3 regions of the Desulfosporosinus youngiae DSM 17734 genome follow, and region 2 is predicted to be linked to each of the others. Evidence: riboswitches for the same ligand, from Rfam matches in the RefSeq annotation. Region 2 holds a riboswitch; each other region holds the start of a gene.
What was found. A riboswitch is a leader RNA that binds a small molecule or an ion and turns the genes downstream of it on or off. The one in region 2 is predicted to bind molybdenum cofactor.
Positions count from the first base shown of each region.

Region 1: another riboswitch for molybdenum cofactor. It lies ahead of DESYODRAFT_RS16760 (molybdopterin molybdotransferase MoeA); the one in region 2 lies ahead of modB (molybdate ABC transporter permease subunit).
Region 3: another riboswitch for molybdenum cofactor. It lies ahead of DESYODRAFT_RS16980 (FecCD family ABC transporter permease); the one in region 2 lies ahead of modB (molybdate ABC transporter permease subunit).

Region 1 is NZ_CM001441.1:3,571,224-3,579,125, reverse strand. It holds gene DESYODRAFT_RS16780 (hypothetical protein) at 1-559, opposite strand, end outside; gene DESYODRAFT_RS16775 (hypothetical protein) at 687-929, shown strand; gene DESYODRAFT_RS16770 (ABC transporter ATP-binding protein) at 1,024-1,908, shown strand; gene DESYODRAFT_RS16765 (ABC transporter permease subunit) at 1,908-2,708, shown strand; molybdenum cofactor riboswitch at 3,204-3,338, shown strand; gene DESYODRAFT_RS16760 (molybdopterin molybdotransferase MoeA) at 3,535-4,830, shown strand; gene DESYODRAFT_RS16755 (radical SAM protein) at 5,302-6,306, shown strand; gene DESYODRAFT_RS16750 (choloylglycine hydrolase family protein) at 6,287-7,276, opposite strand; gene DESYODRAFT_RS16745 (class I SAM-dependent methyltransferase) at 7,426-7,902, opposite strand, start outside.
Region 2 is NZ_CM001441.1:2,734,725-2,742,626, forward strand. It holds gene DESYODRAFT_RS29545 (flagellin N-terminal helical domain-containing protein) at 1-1,290, shown strand, start outside; gene DESYODRAFT_RS12600 (hypothetical protein) at 1,770-2,066, shown strand; gene modA (molybdate ABC transporter substrate-binding protein) at 2,656-3,459, shown strand; gene modB (molybdate ABC transporter permease subunit) at 3,500-4,186, shown strand; gene DESYODRAFT_RS12615 (ATP-binding cassette domain-containing protein) at 4,186-4,839, shown strand; molybdenum cofactor riboswitch at 4,901-5,034, shown strand; gene modB (molybdate ABC transporter permease subunit) at 5,148-5,834, shown strand; gene DESYODRAFT_RS12625 (sulfate/molybdate ABC transporter ATP-binding protein) at 5,836-6,897, shown strand; gene modA (molybdate ABC transporter substrate-binding protein) at 6,940-7,791, shown strand; gene modD (ModD protein) at 7,818-7,902, shown strand, end outside.
Region 3 is NZ_CM001441.1:3,624,527-3,632,428, forward strand. It holds gene DESYODRAFT_RS16970 (ABC transporter substrate-binding protein) at 1-449, opposite strand, end outside; gene DESYODRAFT_RS16975 (ABC transporter ATP-binding protein) at 555-1,355, opposite strand; gene DESYODRAFT_RS16980 (FecCD family ABC transporter permease) at 1,355-2,392, opposite strand; molybdenum cofactor riboswitch at 2,483-2,624, opposite strand; gene DESYODRAFT_RS16985 (class I SAM-dependent methyltransferase) at 2,821-3,513, shown strand; gene DESYODRAFT_RS16990 (hypothetical protein) at 3,513-4,316, shown strand; gene DESYODRAFT_RS16995 (ATP-binding protein) at 4,329-5,456, shown strand; gene DESYODRAFT_RS17000 (vWA domain-containing protein) at 5,463-6,869, shown strand; gene DESYODRAFT_RS17005 (two-component system sensor histidine kinase NtrB) at 6,893-7,902, opposite strand, start outside.

The DNA of each region.
Region 1 (7,902 bases), 840 kb from region 2:
TTGAAATTTGCGGATGCTTTGGCCTGAAATGCTCATTTTTACGCATGAGCATTCTTTTAACGATTAAAGGAATATGGAGAGCAAAAAATTCAGAAACAGACAGATTTGAAATATAACCAGCTACATCGAAGAATTTGTTCATGGTTCCTAAGCTATACCAAACTCCAGCGAGAAAATTAATGATCATAAGAAAAATAACGATACCCGTAATATTAGTCCAGACAAAACCTCTTTTATTCCTAGTTAAGAACAAATGAATTAGTAAAAATATAATAATTAAGCAAGTTGCTATAATAGAAATCATCGCGAAAGAATCGAACTTCTCAATAGCCCATGTTACAAAGTCGGAATCAAATTCCCGCCTGCTTGCCGTTTTATTTAAACTTGCAATGAAGCGTGGCCGGGTTGTTATTATACCTGCTATCCCCACGAGAGAAAGAACTGATGATAGCAGGATATAACACTTATTCAGCACATTACTTTTTCCGAAACTCATAAGACAATTGCTTATGACAATGATTATTACTACTATTGCAACTGGCGATATAGAGATAGCCATTATGCACCTCAAGCAAAGATTATTGTATTATTATACCATAGCAATATAAATCTTCCCAGATCTGGGGTACGTCCCTCAGTATTCCAGAATTATCGAGATATAGTTGGCCTGCCGGAAGAAGAATCTATTGCCTTTAATTGGCAAGGCTGGAAAGGCCGAACACTGCCGACAACAAAGAATTGCCGGCGGTGTTCGGCTTTTCTGTTTTTGGAAAATGATTGGTGCTTGGTATCTGTTTTCTAATGCGGATAACAGAATCAAAGGAAATAAATGTGGAATAACTATAAAGGATAGGGACACAAGTACGGAAAAAGAAAATCGGCCGGTTCCGCTCCGACCTCCGGCGACGGCACGGTCTACTGAAATCTGAATGCCGACGGCATCAACATATAGGTGCCAAGGGCTATGAAAATGGCTCAGTTTAAACTGTTGAAAAGCGCATTTCACAAGGAGGAAGATGGGCAATGGGCATAATTGAAATCAAAAACCTGACAAGAGACTATGGGAACGGGCGAGGTGTGTTCGACCTCTCTTTCTCTGTGGAAAAAGGCGAGGTGTTCGGCTTTCTCGGTCCCAACGGAGCCGGAAAAACCTCAACAATCCGGCATCTGATGGGATTTTTGCAGCCGGAAAAAGGAAGCTGCGCCATTAACGGTTTGGACTGTTGGCATGACAGTGCGGCCATTCAGAAAAATCTTGGCTATATTCCTGGGGAGATCAATTTTTTTGAAGATATGAGCGGTACGGATTTTTTGCGATTTACCGAAAAATACCGGGGGTTGAAGAAGAGCGATCGCATAAAAGAACTGCTCGACCGTTTTGAGCTTGACGCGCGCGGCAAGCTCAAAAAAATGAGTAAAGGGATGAAGCAGAAAGTGGGCATTGTCGCCGCTTTTATGCACGACCCGGAGGTCCTGATTCTCGACGAACCGACCAGCGGCCTTGATCCGCTCATGCAAAACCGATTCATAGAACTGATCCTGGAGGAGAAGGCGAAGGGCAAAACCATCCTCATGTCCTCGCATATGTTTGAGGAAGTAGAACGTACCTGCCACCGGGTATCGATCATCAAAGACGGTCGTTTGGCCGCCGTGGACAGCGTGGAGACACTGAAAGCGGCGCAGGTCAAAAAATATATTGTAACCTTTGCAAACGCTAAAGCTGCGGAGGAGTTTTGTGCGGAAAATCTCACAACCGAGCTGTTGACCCATCACCGCGCCGCCGTCACGGTGCAGCACAATATCCGCGAATTTATTGCGGTATTGAACCGTTATCCCGTCGTCAACCTGTCCGCTTCCAGTCAGAGCCTTGAGGAAATCTTTATGCAGTATTACGGAGGTGTCCAATAATGTTGAATTTTACATTATACAAATATGGGATGAAAGGCAGCTGGAAAATGCTGCTGATCTTTGCGGCTGTGTTAACCATGTATGTTTCCATAATCATTTCAATGTTTGACCCGGAAATGATGAGCCTCTTGGATGATTATGCCAAAGCAATGCCGGAAATTATGGCTGCGGTCGGCATGACGGCGGGTGCCGCCACCATGATCGGATTTATGTCCTCGTATTTGTACGGTTTTATTTTGTTGATATTTCCTATGGTTTTTTCCATACTTTGCGCCAACAGGCTAATCGCCCGCCATGTGGACAGGGGCTCCATGACCTATCTTCTGGCCGCGCCGGTAAAACGCCGGACGGTCGTATTTACGCAGATGAAAGTAATCGCGACCGGAATTTTTGCCCTTGTCCTGTTTGTCACGGTGCTGGAAATTATCATCTGTGAGGCATCCTTCCCGGGAGAGCTTGAAATCGGGAAGCTGCTGGCGCTCAACGCCGGTCTTTTAAGTTTGCAGTTGTTCATCGGCGGGATATGCTTCCTGTGTTCCTGTATTTTCAGCGACAACCGATACGCTGTGGGCTTGGGCGCGGGAATTCCGGCGCTGGCCTATATCTTGCAGATGCTATCAAATTTTAACGAAAAACTTGAAAATATAAAGTACGCCACCTTCTTCACGTTATTTGACACTAATGGGATAATCGCGGGAGAAGCCGGGGCGATTGCGGGGATGATCGTGTTGTTTGCCGGGGCGGTTGTGTTGTTTACCGCAGCGATCGTTATTTTTTCCAAAAAGGATTTACATATCTGAGCCGACCTTAAGCAATTACGGTTTTTTAACAGAATGCAAGGAACATGTCCTATACAGCATTTTATAGACATCTTAAATAAGTCAACTATGAGTCAAATTCGTCACTAGTGACGAATTTCGGAAAATACTATTTAAATTCCTGACCAAATATAGGAGGGACAGAGTTATAATATAGTTGGAAGCAAGGCCTGTTGAAGATAACCTGATTAATCTGGTGCGAATGTACAGTGAACATTTAAAGAGATGAGTGTGACCATCAAATAGCATGAAAATATCCTTCTGCGCGGATTAAACGCAAGGAGGATATTTTTTCTGGCGGGGCAGTCCCTCGCCCGAGGCGACTTTAGGATTCATGTGGTAATATAACATAAAACAAAAATCACGCTATTTATATTTTTATTAGTTTATGTTATGTTATGTAGTGTAGTCAATCAAGATAAACCTTAGGAGAGCAAAGTCTTACTGTTTGGAGATACGCGGAAGGAAGTCTTAATAATTAAATATTGAATCCGAGCTTTTTATTCTAAAGGAAGCTTCCCATGAATACTAAGCCTAAACCGGAGGGTTTACGGGGTTAGACAGGAAACAGTCTGGCCTTCACTTGTGAGAAGGATGATGCTTAAAAACAGAGAAATCTGTTTTTAAAAAGCATGCTCTTTAACCGGCTGGTTTAGTTCCTGATCCAGCCGGTTTTTCTATTGCGTATCCTGCCTGAACAAGAGCAGGTGAGTTCCCTGGGCGCTCCCGGACTGTCGGATGGGATTGCCCAGACAGTGCGGGAAAGCCGGATAAAAGTAAGAGACTATTTGCTAAAAGGAGAGGAATTATGGAAAACCATCAGCAAGACAAAATTATCTGTTCCTCCGCAACCTGTACCGGCTGTGCTACACGCTGTCACCGGCAGCAGAAAGCCCCCCTTTCCCGGGATGAGGCTCTGACCATTCTCTTTGAACGGGTCAGGTTTGATCTGGCCAAGGAGTTTGTGCCGCTGAGTCAGGCTTTGGGTCGGGTGACGGCGGAACCAACCTATGCGGCCTTCTCTGTACCTCCTGCTGATACCGCCCAGCATGATGGAATCATGGTGAATTGGGAAGAGGTTAAAGAGCTGCTTGCCGGCGGCTGCCGGGTGCTGTCGGAAAATCAATTTCGCCTTCGGGTTATGGGGTCGGTGCTGGAAGAGCCCTTTGACACCGTGATTCCCCTGGAACAGGTCAGCCATTTGGCTGACGGCAGAGCGGAAATCAGGGCCTTGCCCTACCAGGGACAAGGTATAGGACGGGCCGGGGCCAGTATCCGGGAGGGAGAGCGGGTTGTCCCCGCCAATTACCGCCTGACCCCGGCTAATCTGGCTATCCTGCGTTTTGCCGGAGTGGAGAGGGTGCCGGTCTGGAAAAAACCCAAAGCTGCCGTGATTCCCGTGGGCGGCGACTTGGTGGGGCCCGGCTGTCGGCCGGGTCCGGGACAGGTAGTGGAAGCGGACAGCATTCTCGTGGAAGGGATTCTCCGGGAATGCGGCGGGGAAGCCTGGACAGAACCGGTGGCAGGGGATAGCGAAGAGCTGATCTGTCAGGCGATTCTCCGGGCCCTTCCCCACTGTGATTTTCTGATTTTGATCGGCGGCTTGGGCCGCAGCGGAGCCAAGTATGGGGACTATACCGCCCAGGCCGTTGAGAAGCTGGGCAGAATTCTGGCTCAGGGCATGGGCTTTGGACCTGGCGGGAAAGCCATGCTGCTGGGGGAAATCCAGGAAAAATGCGTAGTGGGGATTCCGGCACCTCCTCATGCGGCCCTGACTCAGTCCGAGCAATACCTGCCGGCGATTATGGAACGCTTTCTTCACTGCCCCTGCTATGAGCGGCCGGAGATCAAAGCCCGCTTGCACACAGATTACCAGAGCGGAGTCCGTTCCGGTTATCATCCTCATGTAGCTCTCAGCTGGACGGAGGAGGGCTATGAGATTGTCCCTGTTCGGATGGGGGACACGGTAGATTGTTTTGTCAATGCCACGGGGATTCTGATAGAGGAGGCGGAAGACCGCCTGATGAAAAAAGGGGAGCCGGCCACGGTGCAATTGCTCTGGGGGGAGAAGACGGTCCGCCGGCGCAGCCGCCAATCCGATTAAAGGCTTCTTTCCGGGCGTGACCGGGAAGCCGGCGGAAATATTAAGATCCTTGATACCCGTGAAAAATTATACCCAAATTGAATTGTAAATCATTATTTTTGTGACTAATCAGGTACTCAGTTAATTAACCACAGATTACACAGATTAACACAGAATAAATATATTTTGGCTCTAAACTACAAATTGCTTGTAACGCAATTGATATTCGCCAAAGCTGATAAAAGGCCGATTTGATCCTGTAGCTTTGAGATAATTAATAATTATCGCTTTCATTGACTCGCATCTTCGCCATTTTTTTATACTTAATCCTTCTTAATCTGTGAAATCTGTGTTAATCTGTGGTTTCTCTTATCGTTCTTTTTATGTGTAATCTGTGGTTCCCCGGTCAGAATTCCCCAAGGCGTTTCTTCTTGTAGGTATAAAAAATGCGGGATTTTAGGTTAAGATTTCTTTAGGAAAAGAGGGAAAAAGATGGATTTTAAGTTAACAGGAGAGCAGGAGTTAACCCGGGAGCAAGCTCTTTTTGTTTTGGAAAAGGCCCGGAATCCGGAGCAGGCCTATGAATTATTTGCTTTGGCCTCGCAAATCCGGGACAGGGTATCCGGCAAAGCCCTGTGGTGGTCCTCGGGATCAGGGGGAATTTTTCCCTGCCGGGTCAAACCCCGCTGTTCCTATTGTACCTTTTATACGGAAACTATGTTTCCCACGGATGTTTTGCTTAAGGGCCTGGAGTGCATTGAAGGCCTGGGGATTCAGCAGTTCCATATCAGCGGGGGAACAGACCTGAAGGAAGGGTACGACGAACAGCTGCTGGAGCTGGTGCGGAAGATTAAAGCCCATTCGGGACTGAAGCTGGAAATCAATCTGGGACCCTCCTTTCAGAAAGAAACGATCCTGGAATTAAAGAAACTGGGTATTGACAGCATTACCAGCTCTTTGGAATCCAACGCTCCGGAGGTCTTCGCCGCCGCCAAGCCCGGAGACAGTCTGGGGCGGTGGCGTGAACTGCTGCAATTCTGTGAAGAGGCGGATATACCCAGCCGCTCAATGATGCTGCTGGGCCTTGGCGAAACGGATGAAGACCGAATTGACCATCTGTTTTTTATGAAGCAGTTCCGAAATCTCTATCAGCTGCGTCTATCCCGCTTTATGCCCTTCCCGGGAACTCCGTATCAGGACAGACCCCGCTGTTCACCTTGGGAAACTGCTTTGATCACAGCTATGGCGCGTATTCTGCTGCCCAATACGGAGATCTGCCTGGCGGCAGGCAACAGCACGGATGACATACCTCTTTGGTATCTGGCGGGGGGTGGCAATCAATTGCTTGGGGTATCCATTGCCCGAAAAGCACCGCCAAGGGCTTCGGATATAGATATTTATGAGATCGGTGAAGGCGCTTATGTAGTGGATAAGCGCAGGCAGATAGAAAGGGTGTTGGCAGGGATGAATCTGGAGGTTACAGCTTTTCGAAGGTAGCCGGGCGCACCAGCTTTCCGAGGGACACAGGAACCTTGGCTTCGGCTTCAGCCCTGGAAAGCTTAGCGGTAAAAACCTGACTGTTTTCGTAGGTTCGGACAAAGTATTCGCAGGTTGCGGTATTCATAAAAACCGTGTACTGGGTGTAATCGTACGTGCCCCGCGACGTCAGGACAACTCCCTGGGGAATGGAGACACCCTCCAGAATATGAAATCCTGTCACGACTGCTTCCTGCCGGTTTTGAGGAATTGGGACATGGGTTTTCTGAAAAACAGTCCGCACAAACCGGGCAGGAGGCGTATAACCGCCTGGAAGCACCTCTGTGCCGCCGCCCTGGCCAAAGGGCGTCAGCACAAGCTCTCCCCAGGTTATTCCTTCCGGTTGGTGCGGTGCAGCCCGCATATAATTGCGCAGATTTTCCATATGCCACTCAAAAGTAGGACTGTTGGACAGAACCCCGACATGGTTGGCCAGCAAATGCATGCCGTTTTTTGTCTGTTCTACGGTCAGGCACTGTCCTTTTTTATCACAGACAATCCAATGCAGCGGAGCGACGGAATTGGTCACCGCATCAGGTACTCCCACGATCCGCACAGACTGCAGGGCAAAAGCCGCTTCTTCCACCGACCCGCACATACCGAGCAAAAAGTTGACAAGTTCGGTGGCTGCAAATTGGGATGTCTGTGCCCCACATTCAGGCTCTCTATACTTGGCATATCCAGAGAAATATAACGCCGCCGCCGCAAGCCCCATTTCATTGACGCCGTCCGCAAAGGTAATTTTAGGAATGGTCTGTCCAACCCCTATATAACTGTAGCGATTGCGGACACAAACCGTCCCGAGGGCATTGGACCACTGGTAATTGCGCGGCATCGTATAAAGATGTGGGTTCAGTACATAGGAAAAATCCATGGTGCGTCCAAGAAAGATCTCACCCTGTTGAGTTTTCAGCGTCATTGCGGTACACATTAGCTTTTCCCTCGTTTACTCTTTGGTAAGTATACCTTATTTGTACGCCGGAATGATCCTGTTGGTGACTGTTAAATTCCGGCCTTCACAGCCCTTGCAAAAAGCCACCCAGCGACGGGTGGCTTTTGCAAGATCTTGATGCAGATTGTTTAGGCAAAACGTCTTTTCCGCATTAGGCAAACCCATGCTCTTGGCGGGTTGGGACGGTTAGATTCAAACCGGCTTGAAACAAGAGAGAGAATTTCAAAGCAGGGCTCTACGGAGTTAACAATATCTCTGGCAGTGCGCTGGGGCGGACCGGGGTTATCACGCTGTTCATCAGCGTTGCCAATGATACTTAGCCACAGGCCGTCTTCTTCCAAATGGGCAGCTACATTTTCTGCAAAGTTCTTTCGTTCTTCATCCGAAGTTAATGTATGAAAGCAGCCTCTGTCAAAGGCAAAGCCAAAGGGTGCTTCTTCAATTTTGTGTGTCCGGAAGTTAATCACCTTAAAGGTACATTTGAGATTGGCGTTTAAAGCTTCCTCTGAAGCCTTCTGAGTTGCAATCTCCGAAGTATCGACCCCAATAACATCAAAGCTATTTTGAGCAAGCCATATGGAGTTACTGCCCGTTCCACAGCCGAT
Region 2 (7,902 bases):
GGGAAAACAGCCCAAGACTTCCTTAATAACATTAATACCAAACTGGAGGATGCCTTTGGTGCCGGTAAAATTTCAGCATCATTTAATGGCCAAAACCAAATTACGTTTACAACTACCAATGTAGGGGATAGCTTATCCGTGGACGGCGGTGGAGCGGTAAGTCATCTCGTAGCCAGTAACGACGCGAGCGACTTTACAATTGCAGTCGATGGCTCGGACAATAATAAGCTTAATATTACAGCTGGTGGCTTGACGAAAGAGATTACCTTGGCAAATGGGAATTATGACTTTTCAGTATCTGCTGACCGTGAAACATTCCTAGCGGATATGAACACCAAATTAAGCGCAGCCTTTGGTGACGGCAACATTGAAGCAGCCTTTGATGGGGATAACAAGCTGGTACTCACAAATAGCCTTACTGGTTCCATAAGTACCTTGACTGCTGTAACCGGTACCGCTCAGGCAGCGTTGGGTCTACAAACTGCAGCTTATGTCCAGGGCAGAAATGCCAATAACACTTCCACTCTGGAGATTGACGGCATCCAGGCTGACATTACCTTAAATGCAGGCACTTATACAGTGGGAGGTATGGCCTCAGATCTTCAGAATCAGATCCGTGCGGTTGCTGGCTTGGAAAATGCCACAGTTAATTACACAGACGGTTCATTTGTTATTACCTCAGGCCAGGATGGATCAGCTGGATCAGTCAAAGTAACGGCAGATGAAATGGCTAAGACACTTGGTCTAGACAGGGCAACAACAACTGCCGGAGCAGACTCTGTGGGGCAGGGTATAAGACTTCAGGTGGGAGCCAACTATAACCAGAGCATGACGGTGGATATCTCTGATATGCGTAGTGTGGCATTGAAAGTCAGTGGAGGCGCTGCCCAAGCTGGGGCAGAAGTAGAAGCCAGTGATGGTGCTAAAGCAAAGTATGTTGCCATTACCAACGTAACCGACGGTACCGACAATACAAACATAGAATTTGCTTTAGATGTTTCCTCTTTTGAAAGTGCAACAGCAGCCATCAGTGTACTCAATGATGCAATTGCTGCAGTATCGAGTGAAAGGTCTAAACTGGGTGCTTTTCAGAACCGTTTGGAGCACACCATTGCCAACCTCTCAACTACCTCCGAAAACATGACCGGTGCTGAATCCCGTATCCGCGATGTAGATATGGCTAAAGAGATGATGGAGTTCCAAAAGAACAACATTCTCGCTCAAGCCGCTACTGCGATGCTGGCTCAAGCCAACCAACAACCCCAGGGCGTATTGCAGCTTTTGCGTTAATTACCGATTATACAGCAGTGGGGCCTCAGGTTTTCTTGAGGCCCCTTTCTTTGCCTAACCGGTTAATGAGGAATATCCATAGAAAACTAGCTTATATTTTTACAAGTCTAGCCGCTCAAAATTGAATAAACCGGAACTGAGGTTGCCGACTTTATAGCTTGGAATCAAGCAAAGGGAAGTCAAACACCATATTATATATTTGAAAAATCTTATAACAAAGGGCCCTTTACCTCTAAAGGTATATGTAGTACACGATAAAATCTATCTTAACCCTCTATGAATTACTTCTAAAATCTAAGGTGTTTTTGCTAAAATGATTGTTGACAGTATATAAATTCTCAAGTGTAAATACAAAACAGTGTAATACATGCGTTTGCGATAATACGAATTTTATAGTTCTGCCGGTTCGACGATCTTAGACAAAAAAATGTTTGATGACTGTGTTATACTTAAAATGATAAAAAGGGTGGGGCGAGCTGATGGATAATGAAAAGTTTCAAGAGTTAGTCTTAAAACATTTAGAGGACAACGCTAAACGTTTAGGTGAAATTAGTGAAAAGCTCGCCGAGCATGATAGGCGTTTTGATAGCTATGATAAGCGCTTCGACGGCTATGATAAGCGCTTTGATGGCTATGATAGACGCTTTGATAGCCTTGAAGCTTTAGGCAAGCAGCATCACGAAGAACTCGAAAAGATCGCTTCTCAAGTGGAAAAATTAATTCAAAATGAAGACGAAATAACGGATTTCTTGCTTAAAAGACGTAGAAGGATGTAGGCAATGCCTGCGTATTATTTCTTCTGAAAGTTAGACAAAACTAACAAACTTGATGATGTGCTGACTGTTGCCGGCCGGATTCTGAAGGAAATTATCCTGCCTCTTCCGAATTGACGGAAATCAGGAAGGAGATCATAGCCACTATTACGGAATAAGAAAAAACCTTTTGTCTCAATCAGAGTCGAAAGGTTTTTATTTCTCGTTATTTAGGATATAGGATCATATCCTTAGGAAAAACATCTTGAAAAAAGCGCATAAACTGTAATCTTAGAAATTTTAAGGATTTCTGCGGCTTCTTCAACGTATAAGAAACATTATTGGATATAGTGAGCCTCCAGACTATTCTAATGGAGATAATAAAAACTATAATTATATTGCTAAGTTATTATAACCTATTGTATAATGACATTGCAGTTGGGTCTTGTTGGTTGACGTTAGTTAGTATTATATTATGTTAATCTATATAAATCTGAAATATATGAATTCATTGCACAAATGTATAGATTGAGTAATATAAACGAACTTAGACTAATTTGGACTAATATAAATCAACTGAAATATAAATTTACATATGTTAGGAGGAGTTCGAATGAAAAAGGTTTCATGGATGTTAGTGTTTAGTTTTCTTTTAATTTTAACTACGATTGGCTGCAGTTCGGGAAATAATGCCCCATCGGCAAACACTCCCAAGGCTGAACCCACAGAGATCATGGTGTCTGCCGCAGCCAGCCTGAAGGATTCATTGACCGAAATCCAGAAAGAGTATGCCGCAAAGGTTCCCGAAGTTAAGCTTACCTTCGTCTTTGGAGCTTCAGGTACACTGCAGCAACAAATTGAACAAGGAGCCCCGGCAGACCTTTTTATTTCTGCAGGAAAAGCTCAGATGGATGCTTTGGAACAAAAGGATTTGTTGGTTAAAGAGAGTAGGCTCGACTTAGTAGGCAATGAATTAGTCTTGGTTGCAGGGAAGGATAACAGTAAGGTTACATCCTTTGAAGATCTGACTAAGGCAAATGTTCAAAAGATCGGTATTGGAACACCTGAGTCTGTACCCGCCGGAAAATATGCCCAGGAAGCCTTGACAAGTCTTAAACTTTGGGATACATTACAGCCTAAGTTTGTAATGGCTAAGGATGTGACCCAGGTTCTGAATTATGTGGAAACAGGTAATGTAGAGGCAGGACTCGTATACCGGTCCGATGCTTTAGGGTCATCGAAAGTCAAAGTCGTAACGGCAGCTCCGGAGAGCAGTCATAAGCCTATTACTTACCCGGCAGCGGTTATTTCGGCAACTAAAAATAAACAACTTGCCGAAGACTTTTTAAAATACTTACAGGGTTCGGAAGCTCAACAGTTATTTGTAAACTATGGATTTAAAACATTAGCTAAATAACTAAAACGTTGGCCAAATAATTACTTTCCGGGGGAATCCAATGGAATTTAGCGTTATTCCCATTATTCTATCTTTGAAAGTTGCCTTTGCTGCCGTCGTTATTGTCGCATTCTCTTCTATACCAATAGCCGCCTTTATGGCTAAGCGCGAGTTTTGGGGCAAAGATATTGTAGAGTCAATCATTACTTTGCCCCTGGTGCTCCCTCCCTCAGTTGTTGGCTTTATGCTGTTGTTTGTTTTTGGGAAGAATGGCCCGTTAGGCAAGTTATTCGAACATTGGTTTAATGTCAGGATAGTCTTTACTTTGGCGGGGGCCGTAATAGCAGCCGCCGTTGTGGCTTTTCCCTTAATGTATCAATCCGTAAAGGTTGCTATTGAAAGTGTTGATCAAAACCTGGAGAAAGCGGCGCGTACTCTGGGGGCTGGAGAACTAAGGGTGTTTTTCACCATAACTCTTCCCTTAGCCTTGAATGGCATTATAGCGGGCTTAGTTTTAGCCTTTGCCCGGTCTCTGGGGGAGTTTGGAGCGACGCTGATGATTGCCGGGAATATTCCTGGTAAGACGCAAACTATGCCCATTGCTATTTATTTCGCTAATGAGGCCGGCGACACAGGGGAAGCAGGCATATTGGTTGTCATTATGACTATTTTTAGTTTTCTGGTCATTTATGGATTAAACCGATGGGGGAAAGGATCACGACGAGACTCCCGAGGAGGTGGAGCGTAATGCTAAAGGCTCATTTTAAAAAGAAGCTGCCTTCCTTTGAGCTGGAAGCCGATATCACCTTAAAGAGCGGTATTCTCGCCCTGGTCGGTCCTTCCGGTGCCGGCAAGACGACGATCCTGCAATGTATAGCAGGCCTCCAGACTCCTTCATGGGGGGAAATTAATATCAATGATAAAATCATCTTCTCTTCTGAGCATAGGGCAGATATTCCTATCAGAAAGCGGCGCATAGGGTATGTTTTCCAAGACTATGCTCTCTTTCCCCACATGTCGGTGGAAAAGAATGTGATGTACGGTAAGCCTCAAAAAGGAAGTATTCCCAATAAGGTTCTTGCCGTTTCCAATGTTCTGGAGATGTTGAAAATTGCTCATCTCAGAAATCGCTATCCCAATCAGATTTCGGGAGGAGAAAAGCAACGGGTTGCTCTCGCTCGTGCCTTAATGACTGAGCCGGAACTTTTGCTGCTTGATGAACCTCTTTCCGCTCTGGATCAGGACACGCGGAGTACCCTCCAGCAGGAGTTGCTTAAGCTTCAAACCCAATGGCAGATTCCTTTTATTTTGGTCACTCATGATGCCCGGGAGGCGGAAATGCTTGGCAGTCAGATCATTAAGCTGGATAAGGGCAAACAAGAGGAAATTAAGAAACTTTAGACAAAAAAATTACCAGGAAGTACTTTACAGATAACTGAAGCGGATTAATTGGTCCGAAAAATTGAAGAATGACCTCCGAGCCAGAATGACCTAAAGAGCAATTCCAAGGTCACTGGACAGGATCGCAGATCCTCAGGGTATTCCGGGAAACTGGTATGCCTTCACAGTTTGAAGAGGAGTAGTTCGGGTTAGACTGGGATACCAGTTTATTTAGCTCCCTTTTCGGGAGCTTTATTTTTTATACCATACTATTTACTAATATCATAACTAGATAAGGTAAGGGGGGTTGCGGTGTTTATAATGATTTAATGGGAATGGACTTTGCCCCGCTGCTAATTTCCCTAAGAGCAGCCACCATTTCAACGATTGTGACTTTTTTCTCAGGAATTGCGGCTGCCTGCTTTGTTTCAGGCTACAGGGGGAAATTCAAAGGGCTGATTGACGGTGTACTTACTCTGCCTTTAGTTTTACCGCCTACAGTTGTCGGGTTCCTGCTCCTGGTACTGTTTGGCAAGAACGGCCCCTTGGGAAGACTCCTGATGGCAGTTGGGCAAACGGTTATATTTTCCTGGCCGGCAACGGTTATTGCAGCTTCAGTGGTTGCCTTTCCCTTAATGTATCGAACGGTTAGAAGCGCCTTTGAACAAATTGATCAAAATATTATTAATGCTGCACGTACACTGGGTGTCTCAGAGTGGAAAATCTTTTGGAAGATAACCATCCCGCTTTCCTGGCCGGGGGTGGCGGCCGGTACTGTCTTAGCTTTCGCCAGGGCTTTAGGGGATTTTGGGGCTACGCTTATGATTGGCGGCAACATACCCGGAAAAACACTGACCATTCCTGCGGCGATTTTCTTTGCAGCCGAAAGCGGAGAAATGAGAAGGGCTCTGATATGGGTGATACTTATTTTTATAATTTCCTTGATCGTTATGACGTTAATGAACTATTGGACGGATTACCAGCGCAAGATGACTGCTGTTACTGGCAGGAAGTAATATGAAATTATGGGTGGATATTCAAAAGAAACTTCCGGGTTTTACCTTAGATGTTAAGTTTGAGACAGATGGGGAGATTCTTGGACTTTTAGGGGCTTCCGGGTCAGGTAAAAGTATGATTTTGCGCTGTATCGCTGGCATCGATACGCCTGATACAGGAAGGATTATTCTCAACGACCGAACGTTGTTCGACTCCAAGCGAAGAATTGATCTCCCTTGCCGCAAGAGAAAAGTGGGTTATTTATTCCAGAATTATGCCCTTTTCCCTAATATGACGGTGGAAGATAATATTGGATTTGGCATTGAAGACAGAAAGCGCGCAGATAGAATAGCCATAATCGAGGAAAAAGTGAAGATGATCAAGCTGGAGGGTTTAGAAAAGAGGTATCCAAATCAACTTTCCGGGGGACAACAACAGCGGGTTGCTCTGGCCAGGGCTTTAGCTATTGAGCCGGAGGCGCTGCTCTTAGATGAACCATTTTCCGCACTTGACGACTATTTAAGAAACCACATGGTCAAACAATTGACCGAAACCTTATCAGGCTATCAAGGAGTTACCCTGTTCGTGACCCATAACATGGATGAAATCTATAGCATTTGCCATAGATTAGTCGTATTGTCTTCAGGGAAGATTGAAGCAAAAGGGGGGACAGAGGAGGTATTCAGCTCTCCGCCTTCACTCGTATCCGCACAATTAACAGGCTGCAGAAATTTCTCTCCGGCCATCTACAAATCGCCCTTTGAGTTGGAGGCAACGGATTGGGGGATAAACTTAAAAACCAAGAGAGAAATCCCGAAACAGATTGAGTTTGTAGGTATTCATGCTCATGCTCTTGAATTGGCGTTAACGGAAAAAGAGGACAATGTGTTTGAAGGCCGGCTTAATTTCATCAGTGAGACTCCTTCCCGGGTGACAGTCTATCTCGTTACGGAAAAGGAAGCCCGGAGACAGGAGAATCACCAAATTCAGTGGGAGATCACCAAACAAATGTGGTCTGAATTGAAGGATAAACCACAGCCCTGGAAGCTGAAGATGAATCCGGAAAAGCTGATAATTATCTGATGCCGCGTTACCGGCAAGTACAAAAGAAAGAGGGGAGATTCAATGAGACTATCTAATCTAATTAGGAAAACTGATAAAACCCGGGCTGCCCTGGGGCGGATGGCTTTTTCCCTGGTATTGCTTGTTTTATTTATTTCCGGGTGTTCAAGTGCTGTCAATGAAACCCCAAAACCGGAAGTCAGTCAAGCTGACCAGGCTAAGCCTATTGAGCTTTTGGTATCCACTGCTCCCAGTTTGAAAGGTTCTCTTGAGGAAATAAAAAGCCTGTATTCGGCGAAAAATGCTCAGGTTAAATTGGTTTATAATTATGGGCCGTCAGGCTCCCTCCAAACCCAAATCGAGCAAGGGGCCGCTGCCGATATTTTTATTTCTCAAGGTAAACCGCAGATGGATGCTTTAGAGCAAAAGGGACTGATTAAGCAGGACTCCAGAGTGAATCTCCTAGGGGATGAACTTGTCCTGATCGTCAATAAAAACAACACTTCCATTAACAGCTTTGAAGATTTAGCCAAACCGGAGGTTAAGAAAATCGGAATCGGCGAAGCCGGGTCAGTTCCGGCAGCTAAAACTGCGCAAGAAACCCTGGAGACCCTTAAATTATGGGATACCTTACAACCTAAATTCGTTATTGGCAAGGATCTGATGCAAATAATGACCTATGTAGAGACAGACAATGCCGAAGCAGCGTTTGTTTGGGATACCATCGCGATCCTTTCCGATAAAGTGAAAATTGTGGCCGCGGCACCGGCAAACTCCCATAAACCGGTTGTATTGCCTGCAGCGGTGGTAGCTGCCTCGAAAAACAGTGATGAAGCTTCGAAGTTTTTGGAGTATTTACAGAGTGATGAGGCTATGAAAATCTTTGAAAAGAATGGATTCATAAGAGGAGAGTAAGTTAAAGCGAATTTGAGGTGGAGGCTATGATTTACATTAGTGATGAAACCATTGACCGCTGGATCAAAGAGGATGTTCCTTATCTGGATCTAACAACACTAACTCTTGGTA
Region 3 (7,902 bases), 890 kb from region 2:
TACACAGGCATATTCAGGGACTTCATTTTCTTATTGGCTTCAGCAGCCGAATTAGGGGAGATAATAACATCCGGGTTGGATTTCAGCATTTCTTCAACGTTCACTTTATCGAAGCTGCCATAATCGGGAATGCTGAGAATCTGGGGAAAGGCATGCCGCATCCAGGCATAACGGCTGGTATCCGCCATGGCAGACACCAAATCCACTCTTCCCAGCAGGGCAACTGCGCCAAAGGAACCCATCCAGGAGGTGATAGCCACTTTATTCAATTTGGCGGGTAAGGTAACACTGTTTCCGGCCATATCCACTTTGGTGACAACCTGGGATTCCTGCCCGGCAGCTTTATCTGCCGTTCCATTGGCAGCTTGAGGTGCATTGTTGCAGCCCACTACGGAAAACATCATTAGAAACCCCAAAACGATACTAATTACTTTTATGCTCTTGTTCATGACAAATTTCTCCTCTCTTAAATGACCATGGTAAAATTTTATATCCTAGGCATCTGCCGGTTCACAATTATTTGGCAACTTATTGCTTCCCTCCTCTTTTCCGCCCTAGGACAGCGGAACGCATACTTTTATGTCTGTCGAGCCTGTTACGGCGGAACGCGGCAGAATACCCGTGTTGATGATTTTCGTCTCAACAGCATAAAGATCCCTCAGGCTATGCTCTGTGATGACCTGATTGGGGCTGCCCGTTGAATAAATCCCCCCGTCTTTCAGCAGGAGCGCTTTGTGAGAATACAAAAAGGCATGATCGGGAAAATGGGAGGCCATGATGATGCTGAGTCCTTTCTCAGAAAGCCGGTATATCTGGTTCAGCACCATCTGCTGATTGCCGAAATCCAAAGCTGCCGTCGGCTCATCCATGATCAGGATTTTCGGCAGTTGGGCAAGCGCCCGGGCAATCAGCACCAATTGCCGTTCTCCTCCGCTCAGTTCCTGATAGCGCTTGTCAATCAATCTGGCAATGTTAAGCTGCTCAACCACACCCTCTGCGATCCTTTCATCCTCTTTTTGCGGGGAGGCAAACATTCCCAAATAGGCTGTCCTGCCCATTAAAATCACATCCAACACCGAATAGGAAAAGGGCGGATTATTGGCCTGGGGAATATAGCCGATAGTCCGGGCAATTTCAGCTCTGGACCATTGGCTGATGTCCGCCCCGTCAACAGTAACTGATCCGCCTAACATCCGGATCAAGCCCAGCATGGATTTGAACAGGGTGGATTTCCCTACGCCGTTTGCGCCTAAAATGCACAGAACTTCCCCCGCCGCAACCTGGAAATTTATGTTTCTTAAAACCGGCTTGTCCGCCGAATAACCGCAAACCCCATTTTTCAAGGCAAATAGCATTAGGCCGCCTCCTTTCCGCGCAGCATGAGGGAAATAAAGAAGGGCGCGCCGACAATCGCCGTCAAAACACCTAGAGGAATTTCCACACTGGACAGGGAGCGGGCAAAATTATCCACCAAGAGCAGGAAACTACCGCCGATAATCAGGGAAGCGGGCAGCAAAAACTTGTTGTTGGGTCCGACAATCATGCGTGCCAAATGAGGGATGACCAAACCAACCCAGCCGATCAAGCCGCCAATGGAAATAGACGCGGCAGTCAGTATGGTGGCGCAGACAATAACAACAATCCTCAATTGTTTCGTCTCAACACCCAAGGCCTTAGCTTCATCTTCACCCATGGAAAGAACATTCAGCCTCCAGCGCAGCAAGATCAGAGGCACCGCTCCTATCACCATGGGGATAAGCGCCCAGCCGATATCGGTTATGGTAATATTGGCCAAGGTGCCCAACAGCCAGAAAGTGATGGTCGGCAGTTTGTCCAGCGGGTCGGCCAGGAATTTCAGCAAAGACACCAGAGCGCTGGCCAATGAGGATACAAAAATCCCGGAAAGAATCAGGGCCAGAGCGGGGTCGCGCTTAATCCTGCTGCCGACAAGACAGGAACAGCCCACAGCCAGCAAGCTCATGGCAAAAGCCGAAATCTGAATCCAGACCGCTCCCAAGCCGTTAAAAATAGCCAAAGCCGCTCCAAAGGACGCCCCTGCGGAAGCTCCCAGGATATCCGGGGAAACCAGAGGGTTTTTAAAAACGGCCTGATAAGAAGCCCCGGCCAGCGCCAGCAAGCCGCCGATCAAAACTGCCGCAATGATTCTGGGAAATCGTATATAAAAGACAACTGTCTCAAAAGAATCCGGCCAGGTAGGGCTTATAGGGAACACTTTACTCATAAATATCAAGGTAACTTCGCGAAGGCTGATGCCGCTGTAACGTCCAAAATTAAATGAGCCGATGAAAATGACTATTAAAACCCCTAACAGGACAAACAGCTTAAGGTTCAGCAGCCTTTTTTGTTCACTGCGGCTTAAACTTTGCTTCATATTATTCTCCCTTCTTATTTATATATAAAAATGCGACCTGCTTTGAGGAATTAAAAGCAAGCCGCATCAGTATCTTCAGCGGTAAGGCATTCTTCTGCCGCAGCTTTTCCTTCTCAAAAGTGAAGGTTAGACCGTTTCCAATCATAACCCCGTGAGCCCGTAAAGTTCAGACTCAGGTTCTGACAGCATGAGTTATCCTTTTAGCTGTCAGAACACGGAAAAGACCTATTATTTGTATTATTTTACGATATAAAGGTGGAAATTGTCTGTTCGATTTATAACCTGTCCTAAAATATTTGATGATCAGCAGGTCAAATTGTGCAACGTTGCATAATTCGACCTGCCAACCCCCTGAAGGAGGATTTAAAAAGCCAAAAGCAGAACCTTACAAATTAAATATAAGAATTTGAACACGAGGGTGATTGCAAATGAAGGAAGCACTTTTTGACCACGTCGCCGCACATTATGATTCCTGGTATGGTACAGAGCTTGGCTCCGTATCGGACCAAGTTGAACGTCATCTGGCTCAATCCATGTTTAAGGCACCGGGGCCCCGGGTTCTGGAGATCGGCTGCGGTACCGGACAATATACCGGCTGGCTTGTGCAGGAGGGATACGAAGTCACTGCTGTGGATATTTCCGCTGAAATGATGGCTCTGGCCCAAACGAAACTAGCGGCCCTTGCGGAAAACACCGCAAACGCTAAGCCTGTTCACTGGCGTCATGCGGATATTACAGAAATTCTGGATCAACTTGTATTCTATGATGGGATTTTTTCCATGACCGCCTTTGAATTCATACCGGAACCGGAAAAGGTCCTGCAAAAACTTTTTAGTCATTTAAAACCCGGGGGCTGTATGGTGATCGGACTCATCGCCGGCAGGAGTGCTTGGAGTGAATACTATGCGGAGGCAGCCCGCAGCAATCCCGCTTCGGTCTTCGCCCGTGCTGCTCTTTACAGCAAAGAAGAAATAAGCTCCTGGCAAATCGGTGTACCTGCCGAAATCGGCGAATGTCTCTTCTTCCCGCCCAAGGTTCAAACAACAGCCGAAGCCCTGGCTATGGAGGAGAAAAAAGAAGGCAATCCTGGGTTTGTGGTGGCCAAGTGGGTAAAGGACTGATGAAAACCTCAAAGCTTATGGAAATGATCAGGACTAACCCCAATGCCATAGCCTACATCCCTAATCCCTCGGATGAGCTAAAGTTATTGGCTGTTCAACAAAATGGACTTACCTTAAAATATATAGAAAATCCAACTCCAGAGATGCAGAAATTAGCCCTGGACAATAATAGCCGGGCGATTCAATTTATCAATAACCCTACCGAGGATATGATGACCAAAGCAATCAATGACAGCTGGGTTAACTTAGAGTATATTGAAAGCCCAACCGATCCGTTAATCAAATTGGCCATCAATCAAGCCGGCTGGGCTATCAAATATGTTCAGAATCCAAGTGAGGAATTGCAGTTATTAGCCGTACGAAAAAATTACGATTCCATTAAGTTTATCCAGGAGCCTAGTGAGCGTGTCCAGGAAGAGGCTGTAAAAATCAGTTATGATGCCTTAAGATATATTAAGTCTCCAACCCCTCAAGCGGAGCTTCTGGCCATCAAGAAGAACGAGAGGGCTATTACCTTTATCAATAATTTAGATAAACCTAAAATCTTAGAATTTCTGAAAACCAATAGTTTAGTGATTAACTATGTTATGCAGAAACTATCTAACTCTGAATTAGAACAAGTTTTAAAGGAAGTCCTAGCCAGGGAAGATGTAGACGAAAACTATGTCCGGGATTTTTTAAATTGCAGTTATATCCATCAAAACAGCGGCCTTCTGCCCATGGACAAGGTCATGTTTATTTATAAATATGGAAGCAAAAAGGCGAAAAAAATAGCTGTTGATGAAAAGCTGAAGATGCTGTAGGAGTGAGACATCATGAATTTTACAGACACCTTAAAAAGTGTTGACTTAGTGCTATCCACAGGAGAAGTTCCTTTAATCGTTGGGGAAAGCGGCATCGGCAAAACAGCCTTAGCCAGAGAAATTGCTCAGGCAAATCATTGGAGTTTAATTGTTATAAATGGGAATCTCCTTAAAGAAGGGGAAATCGGCGGTCTGCCCACCATAGAATCCTATTCAGGGGTTAACGGCAAAGCAGACCCGGTGGAAAAGAAGGCGACAGTCTATGCCGTCCATCATAAGCTGCGGGAAATCGATGAAGAAATAGCGCGGGGCAAAACCGTTCTTTTATTTATCGACGAAATCAACCGTTGTGAACATACCGTCCAGCAGGAACTGATGAATCTAATCTTAAATCGAGAAATCAATGGCTATAACCTGCCTGAAGGGGTAAAAATCTTAGCAGCCATGAATCCTTCCAATAAATACGGTTCGGATTTTGATTACCAGGTGGTCGATATGGATGCCGCTCAAGAAAATAGATTTGTCTGGTTATTCATGGAGCCTGATTATCATCAGTGGATCACTTGGGCCATTGAGGCCGGAATTGAGCAGAAGGTTATCGAGTTTATCTCTGTCTTCCCCGAATATTTGCATAAGATCAACGAAGATGATCTTAGAGCCACGCCCAGAAGCTATGAGCGAATTTCCAGCAGTTATAAGGTCTATAAAGAGAACAACGATTCCATACCCAGATCCGTGTTTTTAAATGTTGTCCAAGGAAACGTCGGACGCTTAATAGCCGAAGAGTTTATGAGCTTTGTGGAATCCGATTATCGCCCGCTTATCTCTTATGAGGATGTTTTTTCAGGACATTTTCTGCCTGAATCCCTCAGAGAAAACGTAAAAAAGGAAAGTCATACCCGGCTTTATCTAGCCGCCAAAAATATTCTCAAACGCTTAGAAGCAGCTATCTTCAATGATCGTGATGATTCGGGTTTTTACGTGGACAGACTGATTGAGTTTTTAAACCTCTATCCCGTGGATTTAAAGATAGGAATCATGAAGGATATAAAAAACAGTTATCCTGAGGTTTACAAACCGGCCATCGAAAATGAAGGGTTTATCGAATCCTATTTTGAATCTTATGGTTTAATCCGGTGATCAGCCATGGAAACTTTTTTTGATAAGCAGGTTAAAAGGCTTTACGAAAAAGCAGATAGTATTATCAATAATTTCTTCAACGCAAAGCGCAAAAATAGTCATGCCAAAATAACTATACCCCAAGAGTTTAAAGACGATTTTTTCAGCCTTGTTAATAAGGTTAATTTAAGCCTTATGGAAGACAAGGATAATTTCTATGGCTATTTTTTGCTGCAAATGGCCAGAGACATACGCTTTGACATCAGCAGCCCTACTGCCGTGAATTTTAAAGGGGCTAAATATGTTATCTATTTTAACCCTGTCATTTTTTTAAATCTTAATCTCAAGCAAATGGAAAGTACCATTAAACACGAAATACTCCATATCTTATCCCTGCATTTAATCAGAGCCAGAGAATTTAAGGCCGCCTACAGCACCTTAGCCATTAATCTGGCCATGAACATCGTCGTCAATACCTATTTAGATCATCTCCCCCCCTATTCGGTTACCTTAGAATGGGTCAATTTAACTTATTCGTTGGACCTCCTGCCCTTTAAACCCTTTGAATATTATGTGGAAGAGATTCAAGCTGCCCTGGACTTGCTGGAAGCGGATGAGGATGAGGATGCTGCACCTGATCGCGCTCAGGACGAAACAATAGAAACGGAGTATCATCCTGAAAAAACTCATGACCTTTGGGCAGACTCCAGGGATATGGATGACAAAACCCTTCAGGAATTTACGGAGAAGTTTATTGCTGATGCCCAAAAAGGCAGCATTCCCAATTACTTAGCAAGCATGATCTCATCCCTGAAAAACAGCAAAAGTGAATTGCCCTGGAATTTATATCTTAAGCGGCTGATGGGAACGGTTGAAAGCAATCAAAAGAAGACGATGACCAGACGAAACAGAAGACAGCCCGAGCGATTAGATATAAGAGGTCAACTTAGGAGTCATAAAGCCAAAATCCTTGTTGCCCTGGATATCAGCGGCAGCATCAGTGATCAGGAGTTTAATCAAGCCGTTAAAGAAGTCCTGGATATCGTTAGAAATTATAATCAGGAAATTACGCTGATCGAATGTGACAGTGAAATCCGGCGGGTGTATAAGGTCAGATCGGTGAAGGATATTAAAGATCGAATCAATATCAGAGGGGGCACCCGATTTACCCCGGTTTTTGAATATGCCAATCAGCATAAGGTTAATTTGTTAATCTATTTTACGGACGGCAAAGGTGAAGAAAAGCTTCTGACAATACCCAAGGGGTATAAAACCTTATGGGTTATTTCCGGGCAAGGAGATAAGCTTTCCTTGAAAGATGCCTATGGAGCCGTTAAAAGACTCAAGAAGATTGAACTAAAAGACGACTCCTTAACGATGAGCGATGTTAAACGAGAGGGATTTTCAATGAATGACCAGGAAAGCCTGAATTGAAAAACATTAGCGACCTCTCTGGATTACACTGTGGCCGGCTGTATGTTAAATGTAACACAGACATTCGTACCCCAATGACCGCTTTCAATGGTTAACGACGCATTATGGCGGATCACGATACTGTTGCATATTGCCAGCCCTAAGCCAATTCCAGTGTCCTTGGTTGTCAAAAACGGGGTTCCCAATTGGTTGATAATATCCGACTGTATGCCTGATCCATTATCTCTGATTATTAATGATAAACTATTAATCCACCGGCAAGTCTCAATAGTGACCTTGCCTCCTTTGTCGAGGGCCTCTAAGGCATTGTTGACGAGGTTCTTTATTAACTTTTGTATCTCAAATTCATCTAAACATATCTCCGGGAGCTCTTCCAGTTGGATGTCCAATGTTTTTCCCTGAGACCTTGCTAAAGTTTGCAAGGCTGGAGACATTGCCAAGAGAATTTGATTCAAATTCTTTATTTCCAAATTCAGACTTCTGTTTGGATCAACCAAGATCAATTCACTGATAACGAAATCAGCTGAGTTTAGTTCTTTAAGCATAAAGCCGGCATTTTTCAAAAATCGTTCCGGAGTAATCATGCCATCCGCCGCAAGTTGAAGAAATCCATGCACACCTGTTATGGAGTTTCTAATTTCATGAGCGAGACCTGCGGCAACCTTGCCGATAACCTTAATGCTTTCATTCTTTAAAGCCTCCCGCTCCCCTTGCCTGCGTCGGGATATATCCTGAACAAAACTTAATAATAAGGTTTCAAATCGAAAGGCTCGTACTTCTACGGGAAAACGCTCTCCGTTCTTCCGGAGATGATCCGTTTCGAAGGTAATTCCTTTGTGATAAGCTTCATGCATTTGCCGCCTGATTAAATGTCTGCAATCTGCTGCCCTTAAATCATGGACTCTCATGGTATTTAACTCTGCGCGGGTGTAACCATAGGCTTCTAATGCCGCTTTATTCCCTTCAAGGATATTTCCCTGTAAATCAATTAATAAAAAGATATCCGGTGAATTTTCAAAAAGCAGGCGATACT